DNA from 2 places in the Kitasatospora sp. NBC_01250 genome. Region 2 is predicted to be linked to the other one. Evidence: predicted binding sites of a transcription regulator. Region 2 holds the regulator's gene; the other holds the start of a gene.
The links. Region 2 encodes HspR, which represses chaperone genes until heat shock. Its sites were predicted from a motif close to TTGAGNNNNNNNNNCTCAA; they were not measured.
Positions count from the first base shown of each region.

Region 1 (7,834 bases), 1.1 Mb from region 2:
TCGTCCTCGGTGTAGCCGTCCAGGCGGACCAGCTCCATCCGGTCCAGCAGCGGCTCCGGGATCGCCTCCAGCACATTGGCGGTGGCCAGGAAGACCACGTCGGACAGGTCCAGCTCGACCTCCAGGTAGTGGTCCCGGAAGGTGTGGTTCTGCGCCGGGTCCAGCACCTCCAGCAGGGCGGCGGCCGGGTCGCCGCGGTAGTCCGAGCCGACCTTGTCGATCTCGTCCAGCAGGACCACCGGGTTCATCGAGCCGGCCTCCTTGATGGCCCGCACGATCCGGCCCGGCAGCGCGCCGACGTAGGTGCGCCGGTGGCCGCGGATCTCGGCCTCGTCGCGGACACCGCCGAGCGCGACCCGGACGAAGTCGCGGCCCATCGCGCGGGCCACCGACTCGCCGAGCGAGGTCTTGCCGACACCGGGCGGCCCGACCAGGGCCAGCACCGCGCCGCCGCGCCGCCCGCCGATCAGGCTCAGCCCCTGGTCGGCCCGGCGCTTGCGGACCGCCAGGTACTCCACGATCCGGTCCTTCACGTCGGCCAGGCCCGCGTGGTCGGCGTCCAGCACGGCGCGGGCGCCGGTGATGTCGTAGGCGTCCTCGTTGCGCTTGTTCCAGGGCAGCTCCAGGACGGTGTCCAGCCAGGTGCGGATCCAGCTGCCCTCGGGCGACTGGTCGCTGGAGCGCTCCAGCTTGTCGACCTCCTTGAGGGCCGCCTCGCGGACCTTCTCGGGCAGGTCGGCGGCCTCCACCCGGGCGCGGTAGTCGCCCTCCTCGTCGGCGGCCTCGCCGTTCAGCTCGGCCAGCTCCTTGCGCACGGCCTCCAGCTGGCGGCGGAGCAGGAACTCCTTCTGCTGCTTGGCCACGCCCTCCTCGACGTCCTTGCGGATGGTGTCGTTGACCTCCTCCTCGGCGAGGTGGTCGCGCAGCAGCTGCAGGGCGAACTCCAGCCGGGCCACCTGGTCGGCCTCCAGCAGCACCTTGAGCTTCTGCTCGGCGGTGGCGAAGGGGGCGTAGCCGATGTTGTCGGCCAGCTCGCCGACGCCCTCGATGCCGGCCACCCGGTCGACGATCTGCCAGGCGCCGCGCTTGCGCAGCCACTGGGTGGAGACGGCCTTGTACTCCTTCACCAGCTCGGCGGCCCGGCCGCCCACCGGGATCCCGACCGAGGACTCCTTGAACGGCGTGGTCTCCACCCAGAGCGCGGCGCCGGGCCCGGTGGTGCCGGCCCCGATCCGCACCCGGCGGACCGCGCGGACCAGCGCGGCCGGCTCGCCGTCGGCCAGTCGGCCGACCTGCTCGACGGTGGCCAGCGAACCCACCGCCGCGTATGAACCGTCCAGCCGCGGCACCAGCAGCACCTGCGGCTTGCCGCCGTCCACCGACGCCCGCGCGGCGGCCCGGGCGGCCTCCACGGCGGCGCGCACCTCGGTGTCCTTGAGGTCCAGCGGCACCACCATGCCGGGCAGCACGACCTCGTCGTCGAGCGGCAGCACGGGCAGGGTGAGCGAAGCGGACGTCGATGCCATGATCTCTCCCCAGTCAGTGAACTTGAGTCGACATGACTAAGGCTTCGGGAGAGCTGGATGTTCCCGGGACTTTGTTCGCTCTGAGCGATGAAGGAAGATCGGGGGAAGAAGACCGGGAAGGTGCGGCGCCGACCGGTCGGTCAGGCCGACTGGTCGGGCAGCGCGAGCCGGCGCGGCGCCCAGCGCGACAGCCAGCGCGCCATCCCGCCGCGCCCGCCGCCGGAACGCGGCGGCGGTGTGCGGCGCAGCACGCCCCCGAGCGCCATCCCGACCAGCAGCGCGGTCGGATGCCCGATCCCGGTGACCAGGTCGGGGCTGGAGAGGACCTGGTGGCCGACCAGCAGCAGCGCCCCGGCCACCGCCAGGTAGCGCCCGCGCGGCGGCAGCAACCCGGCCATCGCGCCCAGGCTGGCCAGCACGCCGTAGCTGACGCCGATGTCCAGCTCGTCCAGCATGCTCGGCCCGACCTTGCCGGTGGCCACCGCGATCGCCACCACCAGCTGGGAGAGCAGGGTGCCGACCACGTGCCCGGCGGCGAAGACCCCGGCCGCGCGCAGCGAGCCGACCCGCCGCTCCAGCGGGGCGACGGTGAAGGCGAAGGCCCACAGATAGGGCATCCAGGCCGGCCCGGCCACCCAGAGGCCGCTCATCAGCAGCGAGCGCAGGGGGGTGTGCAGCAGGTGGTGGCCGTCGGTGCTGGACATGGTCTGCAACTGGTGCACCAGGTCCGGGCTGGCCGCCTGGGCGAAGACGGTGGTGCCGGCCAGCACCACCAGGTAGCCGACGGCGAAGGGGTTGCGCCGCGGGGTGGGCAGCCGTTCCAGCACCCACTGCAGCGGAACCTCGCGCAGCCCGAACCGCAGGCAGGCCAGCGGCGCGACGGGCAGCCGGCGGCCGCCCGGGCGGCCCGCCGCCCATGCCCGCGCCGGTGCCGCGGGGGCCGGCGATGCCGCCGGGACCGGGCCCGTCGGCGCACCCGCCGACGCACCGAACGACGCGTCCGCCATGGCGCCTCCGTCCCTCACTGCCGATGTACCCGGCGGACCGTGCCACGGCCGCACCCGGTGCGCCCGAACGCTCGCTGCGCGTGCACACCGTGCCATCGTTGGCTGAATTCGTCCACGGTACGACGTACGTCTGAGAGTCCGCTGAGGATCTGCCTGCCGTCCCCGTTACGGCAGTTCAGGAGTTGGTACGGACCAAAGCCGACCGCCCCCCGCGCCGGGACCACCTGCAGGGTTCCCGCATACACACCGTTACGGTGAGGCGACATGGACGGGTAAGGTAGCGGCCCGTACCGGGTCCCCGGGGCGCGTGTGACGGCCCGCGGACCGGAAATCCGCGGACCACCTGCCGGTGCTCGCCGGGTGTCCGTACGCTGCGAGGTGTGCGCGCCCGGACCGGCGGTCAGGCCGCGGTCCACCCGTGCTTGGCGGAGCCGGGGTGCCAGAACCGGTACCGGAAAAATCGACGGAACAAGACTACGAGCGGTGCCCGCCATTCCCACAGGTGGCGGCCCGCAGGCCCTGGGGGCGGTGGCGTGACCGTGACAGAGATTCAACAGGACACCAGCACGAGCGGTGTGATTGCCCAGCGACGCGTCTTGGTGGTGGAGGACGAACCCACCATCGCCGAGTCCATCGCTGCCCGGCTGGGCGCGGAGGGCTTCAAGGTCGCCGTGGCCCACGACGGCCCGGGCGCGGTGGACGGCTTCCACACCTGGCAGCCGGACCTCGTGGTGCTCGACATCATGCTGCCCGGCTTCGACGGGCTCGAGGTCTGCCGCCGGATCCAGGCCCAGCGGCCGGTGCCGGTGCTGATGCTGACCGCCCGCGACGACGAGACCGACCTGCTGGTGGGCCTCGGTGTGGGCGCCGACGACTACATGACCAAGCCGTTCTCGATGCGCGAACTCGCCGCCCGGGTCAACGTGCTGCTGCGCCGTGTCGAGCGCGCGCAGCAGGCGGCCAGAACTCCGGCGCTCGGCAGCCTGCGGTTCGGCGAGCTGGAGATCGACCACGTGCAGCGCCGGGTCCGGCTCGCCTCCGGCGACGTGCACCTGACGCCGACCGAGTTCGACCTGCTGGCCTGCCTGGCCGCCCAGCCGCGCGCGGTGCTGACCCGCGAGCAGCTGCTGGCCGAGGTCTGGGACTGGACCGACGCCTCCGGCACCCGGACCGTGGACAGCCACGTCAAGGCGCTGCGCCGGAAGATCGGCGCCACCTGGATCCGCACCGTGCACGGCGTGGGCTACGCCCTCGAGGCACCGGTCGGCTGAGCCGGGCGCGGTACCAGCTGCGGGGGCCACGGGGGCGCACGGGAGTACGGGGACCAAGCACCGATGAACACCTCACCACGGGCTCACGACGAGCCCGACCGGACGCCACCCTCGGCGCGGCTGCCGGGACGCGTGGCCGCGCGGATCTGGCGGGAGATCCGGCCGTTCGACCCGCTGCGCTCGATCAAGGGCAAACTCGCCCTGCTGGTCATCGTGTCGGTGATGGTCGCCACCGGCCTGGTGGTGATCGCGATCCGCTCGGAGACCCAGATCCGGGTGATCATGGCCTTCTCCATGATCGCCTCGCTGCTCTTCATGCAGCTGCTGGCGCACACCCTGACCGCCCCGCTGCGCGAGATGACCGCGGCGGCGCGCGCGATGGCCGGCGGCGACTACAGCCGCCGGGTGACGACCGGCTCCCGCGACGAGATCGGCGAACTGGCGGTGACCTTCAACAAGATGGCCGCCGACCTGGAGGCCTCCGACCGCCACCGGCGCGAGCTGGTGGCCAACGTCTCGCACGAGCTGCGCACGCCGATCGCGGCGCTGCGCGCGGTGCTGGAGAACATGGTGGACGGCGTGGTGCCGCCCGAACCGGGCACCCTGGGCGCCGCGCTGGAACAGACCGAGCGACTCGGCCGCCTGGTCTCCCACCTGTTGGACCTGTCCAAGCTGGACGACGGCGTGGTGCCGTTGGACGCCCGCGAGTTCGAGGTCGCGCCGTTCCTGGCCGGCGTCCTGCGCGGGCTCACGGTGGACGGTGCGACGGCGGGCGGCGCATGGAGCCGGCGCGACGACGTGCAGTTGCGCCTGGACGTCCAGCCGCAGGGCCTGACCGGACTGGCCGACCCGGAGCGGCTGCACCAGGTGGTGGCGAACCTGGTGGACAACGCCTGCAAGCACTCCCCCGCCGGCGGCACCGTGACGGTGCGGGCCCGGGCGGGCGAGGCACCGCTGGCCCTGCTCCTCGAGGTGGAGGACCAGGGCCCCGGCATACCCGCCGCGGACCGCACCCGGGTCTTCGACCGGTTCAGCCGCGCCGGCACCGCGACCGCGCAGGGCCCCGGCAGCGACGGCGGCACCGGCCTGGGCCTGGCCATCGCCCGCTGGGCGGTGGACCTGCACGGCGGACGGATCGAGGTGGCGGACGGCTCGCGCGGCTGCCTGATCCAGGTCGCCCTGCCCGGCGGCTGAGCCCGCTCCGCCCGGCCGTCCGCCCGGTTGAACGTCCGGTTGAACGACGGGTGAACCGGCACACCGGACCACCACGTCCTGTCCACGTCGGCCAGCTTTGTCACAAAATTGGGACAATCTGGTAGTCGACAGCCTCAGATCGGCCATATCTGGTCGGCCAGGGGCAACTTTGTCCGGTTTGATACCGTTTAATCCGGTGATCAAGAGCGCCCGTTTCCCCGCTCGACCACGTGGCTAACGTCTTTTTCCAGCCAATGTGGCCGACGGCACTGTGATCTGGACGACGCCGACCCCCCGGGGACTGCGCGAGGACTGGTCAGGGGCGTAGCCTTAATCCCCGCTGTCCAAACATCCCAAAAGGAAGCGGAAGAGGGCGGTTGCCGCCGTGTCGCCACAGTCCCCTGAAACCCCCAACAGCTCGGCAAGCTCCACAGGCTTCGGCCCCAATGAGTGGCTCGTCGACGAGATCTACCAGCAGTACCTCCAGGATCCCAACTCGGTCGACCGAGCCTGGTGGGACTTTTTCGCCGACTACAAGCCCGGTACCGAGGTGACCCCAGTGACCCAGGCCGCGACCCAGGCCGGCCCCACGCCGACCGCCGTTGCCGCCCCTGCCCCTGCTGCGACCGCTGCAGCGGGAGCTCCTGCCCCCGCCGCCGCCCCGGTGGCCGCCGCGGCTGCGGCGCCCGCCGCAGCCGCGCCGCTGGCAGCCGCTCCCGCAGCGCCGCCGGCTCCGAAGGCAGCCGCCGCGCCCGCCGCCCCCGTGGCGGCCGAGAGCGCCGGCCCCGAGCTGGTCCCGCTGCGCGGTCCGGCCAAGGCCGTGGCCACCAACATGGACGCCTCGCTCGAGGTGCCGACGGCCACCAGCGTGCGCGCCGTGCCGGCCAAGCTGTTGATCGACAACCGCATCGTGATCAACAACCACCTGCAGCGCGCCCGCGGCGGCAAGGTCTCCTTCACCCACCTGATCGGCTACGCGCTGGTGCAGGCCCTGAAGGCGACCCCGGGCATGAACCACAGCTACGCGGTCAAGGACGGCAAGTCCTACCTGGTCAAGCCGGAGCACGTGAACCTGGGCCTGGCCATCGACCTGGTCAAGCCCAACGGTGACCGCCAGCTGGTCGTCGCGGCCATCAAGAAGGCCGAGACGCTGGACTTCTTCGGCTTCTGGCAGGCCTACGAGGACATCGTCCGCCGGGCCCGCGCCAACAAGCTGACGATGGACGACTTCACTGGCGTCACCGTCTCGCTGACCAACCCCGGCGGCATCGGCACCGTGCACTCGGTCCCGCGCCTGATGCAGGGGCAGGGCACCATCCTCGGTGTCGGCGCCATGGAGTACCCGGCCGAGTTCCAGGGCTCCAACCCGGACACGCTGGCCCGCCTGGGCGTCTCCAAGATCATGACGCTCACCTCGACCTACGACCACCGGGTCATCCAGGGTGCGGCGTCCGGCGAGTTCCTGCGCTCGATCCACCAGCTGCTGCTGGGCGAGCACGGGTTCTACGACGAGGTCTTCGAGTCGCTGCGGATCCCGTACGAGCCGGTCCGCTGGGCCACCGACGTCGCCACCACGCACGAGGACGACGTCAACAAGACCGCCCGCGTGATGGAGCTCATCCACTCCTACCGGGTCCGCGGCCACCTGATGGCCGACACCGACCCGCTGGAGTACAAGCAGCGCAAGCACCCCGACCTGGACGTCGTGGAGCACGGGCTGACCCTGTGGGACCTGGAGCGCGAGTTCGCGGTCGGCGGCTTCGGCGGCCAGAAGATCATGAAGCTGCGCGACATCCTCGGGCTGCTGCGCAACTCGTACTGCCGCACCGTCGGCATCGAGTACATGCACATCCAGGACCCCAAGCAGCGCAAGTGGATCCAGGAGCGGGTCGAGAAGCCGTACACCAAGCCGGAGCGCGAGGAGCAGCTGCGCATCCTGCGCCGGCTGAACTCGGCGGAGGCCTTCGAGACCTTCCTGCAGACCAAGTACGTCGGCCAGAAGCGCTTCTCGCTGGAGGGCGGCGAGTCGCTGATCCCGCTGCTCGACGCGACCATCGACGCCGCCGCCGAGCACCGCCTGGACGAGGCCGTCATCGGCATGGCCCACCGCGGCCGCCTGAACGTGCTGGCCAACATCGTCGGCAAGCCGTACGGCAAGATCTTCGGCGAGTTCGAGGGCAACCTGGACCCGAAGTCGATGCACGGCTCCGGCGACGTGAAGTACCACCTGGGCTCCGAGGGCACCTTCACCGGCCTGGACGGCGAGACCATCAAGGTCTCGCTGGCCGCCAACCCCTCGCACCTGGAGACGGTCGACCCGATCGTCGAGGGCATCGTCCGCGCCAAGCAGGACGTCCTGGACCAGGGCGGCACCACCTACCCGGTGCTGCCGATCCAGATCCACGGCGACGCGGCCTTCGCGGGCCAGGGCGTGGTCGCGGAGACCCTGAACATGTCGCAGCTGCGCGGCTACCGCACCGGCGGCACGATCCACCTGGTGGTCAACAACCAGGTCGGCTTCACCGCCGCCCCGGCCTCCAGCCGCTCCTCGATGTACTGCACCGACGTGGCCCGGATGATCGAGGCCCCGATCTTCCACGTCAACGGCGACGACCCGGAGGCCGTGGTCCGCGTGGCGCGGCTCGCCTTCGAGTTCCGCCAGGCGTTCCACAAGGACGTCGTGATCGACCTCATCTGCTACCGCCGCCGCGGTCACAACGAGGCCGACAACCCGTCGTTCACCCAGCCGCTGATGTACGACCTGATCGACAAGAAGCGCTCGGTGCGCAAGCTCTACACCGAGGGCCTGATCGGTCGCGGCGACATCACCATGGAA
Region 1 is NZ_CP108476.1:5,717,448-5,725,281, reverse strand. Features, by position in the region: gene lon (endopeptidase La) at 1-1,526, opposite strand, end outside; gene OG500_RS24185 (rhomboid-like protein) at 1,667-2,533, opposite strand; gene OG500_RS24180 (response regulator transcription factor) at 3,073-3,804, shown strand; gene OG500_RS24175 (sensor histidine kinase) at 3,868-4,998, shown strand; gene OG500_RS24170 (multifunctional oxoglutarate decarboxylase/oxoglutarate dehydrogenase thiamine pyrophosphate-binding subunit/dihydrolipoyllysine-residue succinyltransferase subunit) at 5,384-7,834, shown strand, end outside.
Region 1: a site for HspR is predicted at 1,549-1,567, ahead of lon (endopeptidase La). Genes of this name have one in related genera too.

Region 2 (7,834 bases):
GGCATCATGCACGTCGGTGCCAAGGACCTCGGCACCGGCAAGGAGCAGCGGATGACCGTCACCGGCGGCTCGGCGCTGCCGAAGGACGACATCGAGCGCATGATGCGCGAGGCCGAGCAGTACGCGGAGGAGGACCACAAGCGCCGCGAGTCGGTGGAGACCCGCAACCAGGGCGAGCAGCTCGTCTACTCGACCGAGAAGTTCATCGCGGACAACACCGACAAGCTCCCGGCCGACGTCAAGACCGAGGTCGAGACGGCGATCGGCGAGCTCAAGGAGGCCCTGAAGGGCGAGGACATCGCGGCCATCCGCGAGGCCACCGAGAAGGTCTCCACCACCGCCCAGAAGCTCGGCCAGGCGCTCTACGCCAACGCCGACGCTGCCGGTGCGGCCGGTGCCGCGGGCGGCGCCGACGCCGGTGCCAAGCCCGAGGACGACGTGGTCGACGCCGAGATCATCGACGACGAGAAGCCCAAGGGTGGTGCCGCATGACGGAGAAGGCGCAGGGCGTGGAGCCCGGCGACGACTCCAGCGCCGACCAGGCCGACCTGCCGACCACCGAGGAGGCGCCGGCCGACGCCGAGGCCTCGGACGGGCTGGCCACCGCCAAGCGCGAGCTGGCCGAGCGCACCGCTGACCTCCAGCGGCTGCAGGCCGAGTACCAGAACTACCGCAAGCGGGTCGAGCGCGACCGGCTGACGGTCCGCGAGATCGCGGTCTCCAACATCCTGGAGACCCTGATCCCGGTGCTGGACGACATCGGCCGGGCCCGTGAGCACGGTGAGGTGACCGGTGGCTTCAAGTCGGTCTCCGACAACCTGGAGACCGTCGTCGCCAAGCTGGGCCTGCAGCAGTTCGGCAAGGAGGGCGAGCCCTTCGACCCGAACCTGCACGAGGCACTGATGCACAGCTACTCCTCGGACGTCACCGAGGACACCTGTGTCCAGGTCCTGCAGCCCGGCTACCGGATCGGCGAGCGGATCATCCGCCCGGCGATGGTGGCCGTCGCCGAGCCGCAGCCGGGCGCTCCGTCCGGTGGCGGCAGCTCCGCCACCGGCTCGGACACAGCCCCCGAGGCTGACGGTGCGGGCGACAACTGACACGCTGTGCGCTGCGGGGTCTCCCGTCACCTCTGGTGACGGGCGGCTCCGCAGCGCCGTATCGACCCGCAGCGCCGTTCCGGCCCACGGCACCGCTCCGGCCGGCAGCGCCATAGCGACCGGCACCGTATCGACCCACCCCGGGAGGTGGCAGCAGCCATGAGCACGAAGGACTACGTGGAGAAGGACTACTACAAGGTCCTCGGTGTGCCCAAGGACGCCACCACCGCGGAGATCAAGAAGACCTACCGCAAGCTCGCCCGCGAGTTCCACCCGGACGCCAACAAGGGCGACGCCAAGGCCGAGGACCGCTTCAAGGACATCTCCGAGGCCTACGACGTGCTCTCCGACGAGAAGCGCCGCAAGGAGTACGACGAGGCCCGCAGCCTCTTCGGCGCCGGCGGGATGCGCTCGGGCGGCCCCGGCGGCAACGGCTACAGCTTCGACTTCGGCGACCTGTTCACCGGCGCGCAGTCCGGCGGCAGCGGCGGCATCGGCGACGTCTTCGGCGGCCTGTTCAACCGCGGCGGCCGCCAGGCCCAGCCGCGCCGCGGCGCGGACGTCGAGACCGAGGTCACGCTCAGCTTCGAGGAGGCGGTGGACGGCGCCACCGTTCCGCTGCGGATGACCAGCCAGGCCGCCTGCCGGGGCTGCTCCGGCACCGGCGCCAAGGCCGGCACCACCCCCCGGGTCTGCCCGACCTGTGTCGGCGCCGGCACCGTCAGCCGTGGCCAGGGCGCCTTCGCGCTCTCCGACCCGTGCCGCGACTGCAAGGGCCGCGGCATGATCGTCGACGACCCCTGCACGGAGTGCCACGGCAGCGGCCGGGCCAGCTCGGCCCGCACCATGCAGGTGCGCATCCCCGCCGGGGTGCAGGACGCCCAGAAGATCCGGCTCAAGGGCAAGGGCGCCCAGGGCGAGCGCGGCGGCCAGCCCGGCGACCTCTTCGTCACCGTGCACGTCAGCTCCCACCCGGTGTTCGGGCGCAAGGCCGACAACCTGACCGTGACGGTGCCCGTCTCCTTCCCCGAGGCCGCGCTCGGCGGCACCATCGACGTACCGACCCTGAACGGCCCGGCCGTGAAGCTGCGGCTGCCGGCCGGCAGTGCCAACGGCCTGACCCTGCGGGCCCGCGGCAAGGGTGCCACCCGCAAGGACGGCACCCGGGGCGACCTGCTGGTCACCGTCGAGGTGACCGTTCCTCAGGAAACCAGCGGCGAGGCCCTGAACGCTCTGGAGCAGTACCGCGACGCCACCGCATCCGAGGACCCGCGTGCCGCCCTCTTCAAGGCGGCGGAGGGAGCGTGACCTGACATGCGTGATTCCGACAAGAGAGCCGATGCCATCGGCGTGGGCCTGGGCGAGGGCCTCCCCGGCGGCCCCGGCCCCCGCCCGCGCCGGGCCGCCCCGCCCGGTGCGCAGTACGTGCTCACCGAGGAGACCCCGGTCTACGTGATCTCGGTGGCCGCGGAGCTGTCCGGCCTGCACCCGCAGACCCTGCGGCAGTACGACCGGCTCGGCCTGGTCTGCCCCGACCGGACCGGCGGCGGCGGCCGGCGCTACTCGGCCCGGGACATCCAGCAGCTGCGCGAGGTGCAGCGGCTCTCCCAGGACGAGGGCATCAACCTGGCCGGGATCAAGCGGATCATCGAACTGGAGAACCAGGTCGCCGCCCTGCAGTCGCGGGTCGCCGAACTGGCCACCGCCGTGGAGGGTGCCGGTGCTGCCCTCCAGGCCCGCGAGGCCGCGGTGCACGCCTCGTACCGGCGGGACCTGGTGCCCTACCAGCCGGCGCAGCAGTCCAGCGCGCTGGTGGTCTGGCGGCCCCGGCGGTAGGGCCGCAGACGGTCGGACCGGGAGGCGTTGGCGCCCCACCATCCGGTGGGGTGCCAACTCATCAGCGGGATGCGTAGAGTTGCTGCCCGATAGATGAGCGTTCGTATTCCCGGAAGGGGGAAGATGGGGATGAGTTCGCATGGCGGGGCCAGGTCCGAGACGGACAAAGAACACCCTGATCTCATCTCCGCTGCGGCCAAGTCCCTCTATCTCCGTGTGGTGGAAGCCGGCGGAACCATGGAGATCGACGACCCGCTCCTGGCCGGAGCCGAAAGCGAGCTGGTCGAACTCGGTCTACTGGTTCCCGGTCAAGGAAATCCACGGACCGTAACCGTCACCGACCCTGATCGGCTGGCCGGCCGGCTGACTTCCGCCTGGCAGAAGCAGGCGCTCGCATTGCTGACCCAGGCGGTGGCGGTTCCTGCCGCGATGCAAGAACTCGGGCACGCCTACCAATCCCTGGATCGCCGCTTCCACCCAGGTGGGCCGGTGGAGCACGTGCACGGGGTCGTCGAGATCCGGCAGCGGATCCAGATGCAGGCCGACGGTGCCGAATACGAGGTGCTGACCGCCCAGCCGGGCGGCAGCGCGCGCCAGACCCTGGCCAAGGCACAGGCCGGCCCCATCCTCGAACAGGACCTGGCACTGCTGGGGCGGGGAGTCGCGCGGCGGATCATCTACCACCCCAGCACGCGCTACTCCGCACCCGCCCGCGAGTACGTGGAGCAGATCACCGGGGCGGGTGCCGAAGTACGCACCCTGGAGGAGCCGTTCACCCGGCTCTTCATCTTCGACCGGCGCATAGCGCTGATACCCGTCCAGGGAGACACGGCCAAGGCCGCCTTCATCCGTGACGAGGCGATCGTCGCCTACCTGTTGGACACGTACGAGCGGATGTGGGAGCGGTCGAGCCCGTTCCTGGGTGCCACTGAGGTACCTCCGGAAGTGATCTCCCGGATGCGGAGCAACATCCTGCGGATGATGACCCAGGGCATCGGCCACCGGGTCATCGCGCGCAACCTCGGCATCAGCGAACGGACCCTGGCCAGGTACATCGCCGACTTCCGGGAGGAGTACCGTTCGGAGACGCTCTTCCAGCTCGGCTGGCGCATGGCGCTCAACGCGCCGGAAGCCCTCTTCACAGGCGATGACGGAGCACCTGCCGCACCGCCGCAGTAGCCAGCCGCACCCGGCTCCCCTCTCAGACCATCAGGCTCGATGCTTCAGCCACCTGGTCCCCCTGGCTCGAGCACGAACCAGCCGGCTGCGACACCGGTCGAGCCGTCGTCCATCCCAGGTCGGCCGGAGCGACCGTGGAAATCCGCGCCGCGTGGGTCCAGCCCAGGTCGACCGGGACCACCCTCCCAGCGCTCCGGGCGGCCGTCGTCCAGCCTAGATCGGCCGGCTTGGTGGAGAGGCCCAACGCGTTGTGGGTCCACCCAAGATCGGCCGGGCTCACAGAGCCGGTGCAGTTCGGCACCGCGGTCGTCCAGGCCCGGTCGGCCGGCTTGACCGAGAGGGCCAAGGGGTTGTGGGTCCATCCAAGGTCGGCCGGGCTGGCCACAGCGGCACCAGCCTTGTTCCACCACAGATCCCCCGGACCGGCAACAACGTGCGCGACAGGCCCACCGAACACGGCGGCGCTGGCGATCCCCGTAGCTGCAAGGCCCACGCCTGCCACCGCAGCAACCACAAACGCGCGAATCATGGATCGGGGCGCACGGCGCATGCGGGCCTCCTTGTCATGGACCTGATATATATAACGGGCATCGTTTGCCTGCGCCGCCCAGTCATTTCATCTGTAGGCGCGGACAATGCTTTATCAAAGCCATACGCCGTAGCCGGCGCAAGGCCAGGCGCCACACAGCGCCTGGCATCGTGCTGCCTGGCAGAAAGATGACAGCTCCCGGCAGGCGTGTCGTCCCCCCTCCCGGTAGCGCTCCGGCGGGTGTCATCCAAACGCCAGACAGCTAGATGACATACCAATGCTGTGGACGATGCACCGCTTCGGCAGAGACGATCAATACGCAGCATCCACCAACGGATCACGGTTCTCACCCGGTTCAGCGAAATCAGTCCGGGCGGCCGACCTGCTCGGCCGACCGGCGAGCACCGTCCGTCGTCGGCACGCTGCACCCGCGCACCGCATCGGTACTGAGACACCACACTCAGCCGGATCGTCCAACCTCCCCCGGAGCCATCGCCATGAGTGAGCCCTACATGCGCCAGCACGCAGCCCAGGCCCCCGAAGGCCGTCGGGCCCGTGTCTTCCTCGCCGCGCCGCTCATGCGGCTGACCGGGCCGGCCGACAGCGTCGTGACGCTGGCCAGCCGGACCCGGCTGACCGCACTGCGCAGCTCCCTGCTGCACAGCGGTGCCGCTGTCTTCAGCGCGCACCACAGTGACGCCTGGACAGTGGAAGGCCGGTCACCGGAGCCCCGCGTGCCCTCGGACTTCCGCGCCATGCAGACCGCCGACCTGGTCTTCGCCTACGTCGGCTCGCCGCTGTCGGCCGGGGTCTCGCTGGAGCTCGGCTGGGGCTCCGCGCTGCGCAAGCCGATCGTGCTGCTGGTGGACGAGGCGATCACGCACAACCCGCTGATCGCCACCATCGAGCAGGTCGCCCCGGTCCTTCCGCTGGTCTTCGACGACACCTGGTCGCAGGAGAGCCTGCGGCACATCGTGGAGACCGCCCTCGACTGGGCCGGCATGGCGCTCTCGCTGCGCGAGGGCTTCTGGACCGCACCCGGCGAGCAGTTCAAGCCGACCACCGCGCCGCGCCTGTCGCACGCCGACCAGTACGGCGCCTGGCCGAGCAGCGGCGCGGCCACCGGCTGACCGCCCAGGGTCCACACGGTCCGCCGACGGCGGCGGCGGACTGCGGTCAGCCCTGGTTGTCCGACTGCGCGTCGGCCCGCATCACCCAGCCCAGCTGGAATAGGGTCCCGGCGTCGTACTTCTCGCGCAACGCGGCGATCTGCGCCGCCACCGTGCGCTCGCTCAACCCCACCCGCTTGGCGATCGCGCCCTGCGTCAGGCCCCGCGCCAGCAGCGCCGCCAGCGGCTCCTCGGCCTCCTCGGTGGGCGCCTCCCAGCGGACCCGCTCGGCGCGGGCCCAGTCCCGCTCGAAGCCGGACACCACCACGTCCACCAGCACCGGATCCTCGATGAACGAGGCCTCCTGGTCCCCCTGGTAACCGGCGATCACGGCCACCTCGCGGTCGAAGACCACCACCCGTCGGAACGGCTCGTCCAGCACCCGGACCCGGCCGCCCAGCTCGGTGACCCTTGCCGCGTAGTTCGCCGTGGCCCGGTCCCGACGACTGCCGGGCTGGTAGATGACGCGCTGGGCGATGCCGCGCTGCGACAGGTCACGCGCCGCGGCGAGCGCGGCGGGCAGCACGTGAGCGGGCCGAGCACCGCCGGGCTGCATCATCAGCATTTCCCAGGTGCACTCCAACGCCAACTGCTCCAGTCGCTGCTGGATCTGCTCGTTCACGTCCAGGTGCCGTGTCACGCTGCGGGCAGCCGCAGGCCGGGTGGCCCGGTCATAGGCCCACGTCAGTTCGTCGAGCCTCCTCAACAGTTCGTCCGCACGGGCCAGCAACTCGATCCCGGCGCCCCGCAGCTCGATGCTCAGCTGGCTCCCCGCCGTACGGGGGCTGACCACGGTCCAGAAGGCGGAGCCCAACCGGCCCGGCTGCTCCTTCACCAAGCCGGCTTCCCGCAGCCGGACCAGCGCCGCGAGGTCGTTCGGTGGCACGTCGGCGAGTTGGAAGAGCCCACCGCCCTCCAGCAGCCGCAGGTACAGCGCCCGTGCCGGGCCGTCCGGCAGCCGGGCGCCCTCCTCCGCACCCTCGAACACCGGCGTCACCTCCCCGGCTCACCCGTCGCGCCGCCCGCCGCGGCTCCCATCAGCCAGCCCAGCTGGAAGAGGGTCCCGGCGTCGTACTCCTCGCGCAGCGCGGCGATCTGCGCCGCCACCGTGCGCTCGCTCAGGCCCAGCCGCTTCGCGATCGCGCCCTGCGTCAGGCCCTGTGCGAGCAAAGCGGCCAAGGGTCCCTCGGTGCCGGTGGGCGGCTCCCACCGGACCCGCTCGGCGCGGGCCCAGTCCCGCTCGAAGCCGGACACCATCAGGTCCACCAGCACCGGGTCCTCGATGAACGAGGCCGAGCGGAAGTCCCCGGCGCCGTCGATCACCGCAACGGTCCGGTCGAGGATCAGCGTCCGCAGGAACGGTTCGTCCAGCACCCGGATCCGAGCGCCCAGCCCCGTGGCATAGGCCGCGTAGGCGGCGGTACCCGGATCGGTGCGCGCACCCGGCTGGTAGATCGTCCGCATCTCGATGCCGCGCTCGCGCCACTCGCGGGCCGAGGTATGGGCGTACGGCAGGATCTCCGCCGGCCGCGCACCACCGGGCTGCATCATCAGCATCTCCCGTTCGCACTCCGCGGCGAGATCCTCCAGCCACTGTTGGATGCGCGCATGATCGCTCACGTGTCGGATGACCTTGCTGTCAGTTGCGGACCGCAGCGCCTCGTCGTAGGCCCTCGCCAGATCGGCGAGCACGCTCGGCGCCTCGTCCGCCTGGGCCAGCAGAGCGACACCGGCGGTGCGCAGCTCACTGCTGAGCCGGACGGCGGCCGCTCGGGGGTTCACCAGCCAGCACACGCCGCCGGGCTTCATGGCCGCGAGGCCGGCGGACACCAACCGCTCGAACGCCGGGAGCAGGTCCTGCGCGACCTCGCCGATCGGAAACAGCCCGCCCTTCGCGAGCAGCGCCAGGTACAGCTCCCGCGCCTCGGCATCCGGTACGGACACCACGGCGTCCCCCGCGCCGCCTGCGTCCCCCGCGTCCCCGGGCACCGCCGTCACCGTCCCGGCTCGCCCTTCGCGTC
Region 2 is NZ_CP108476.1:4,648,341-4,656,174, forward strand. Features, by position in the region: gene dnaK (molecular chaperone DnaK) at 1-492, shown strand, start outside; gene grpE (nucleotide exchange factor GrpE) at 489-1,100, shown strand; gene dnaJ (molecular chaperone DnaJ) at 1,260-2,408, shown strand; gene OG500_RS19340 (heat shock protein transcriptional repressor HspR) at 2,415-2,936, shown strand; gene OG500_RS19345 (TrmB family transcriptional regulator) at 3,174-4,115, shown strand; gene OG500_RS19350 (hypothetical protein) at 4,138-4,665, opposite strand; gene OG500_RS19355 (hypothetical protein) at 5,142-5,774, shown strand; gene OG500_RS19360 (LuxR family transcriptional regulator) at 5,821-6,801, opposite strand; gene OG500_RS19365 (LuxR family transcriptional regulator) at 6,807-7,757, opposite strand; gene OG500_RS19370 (LuxR C-terminal-related transcriptional regulator) at 7,808-7,834, opposite strand, start outside.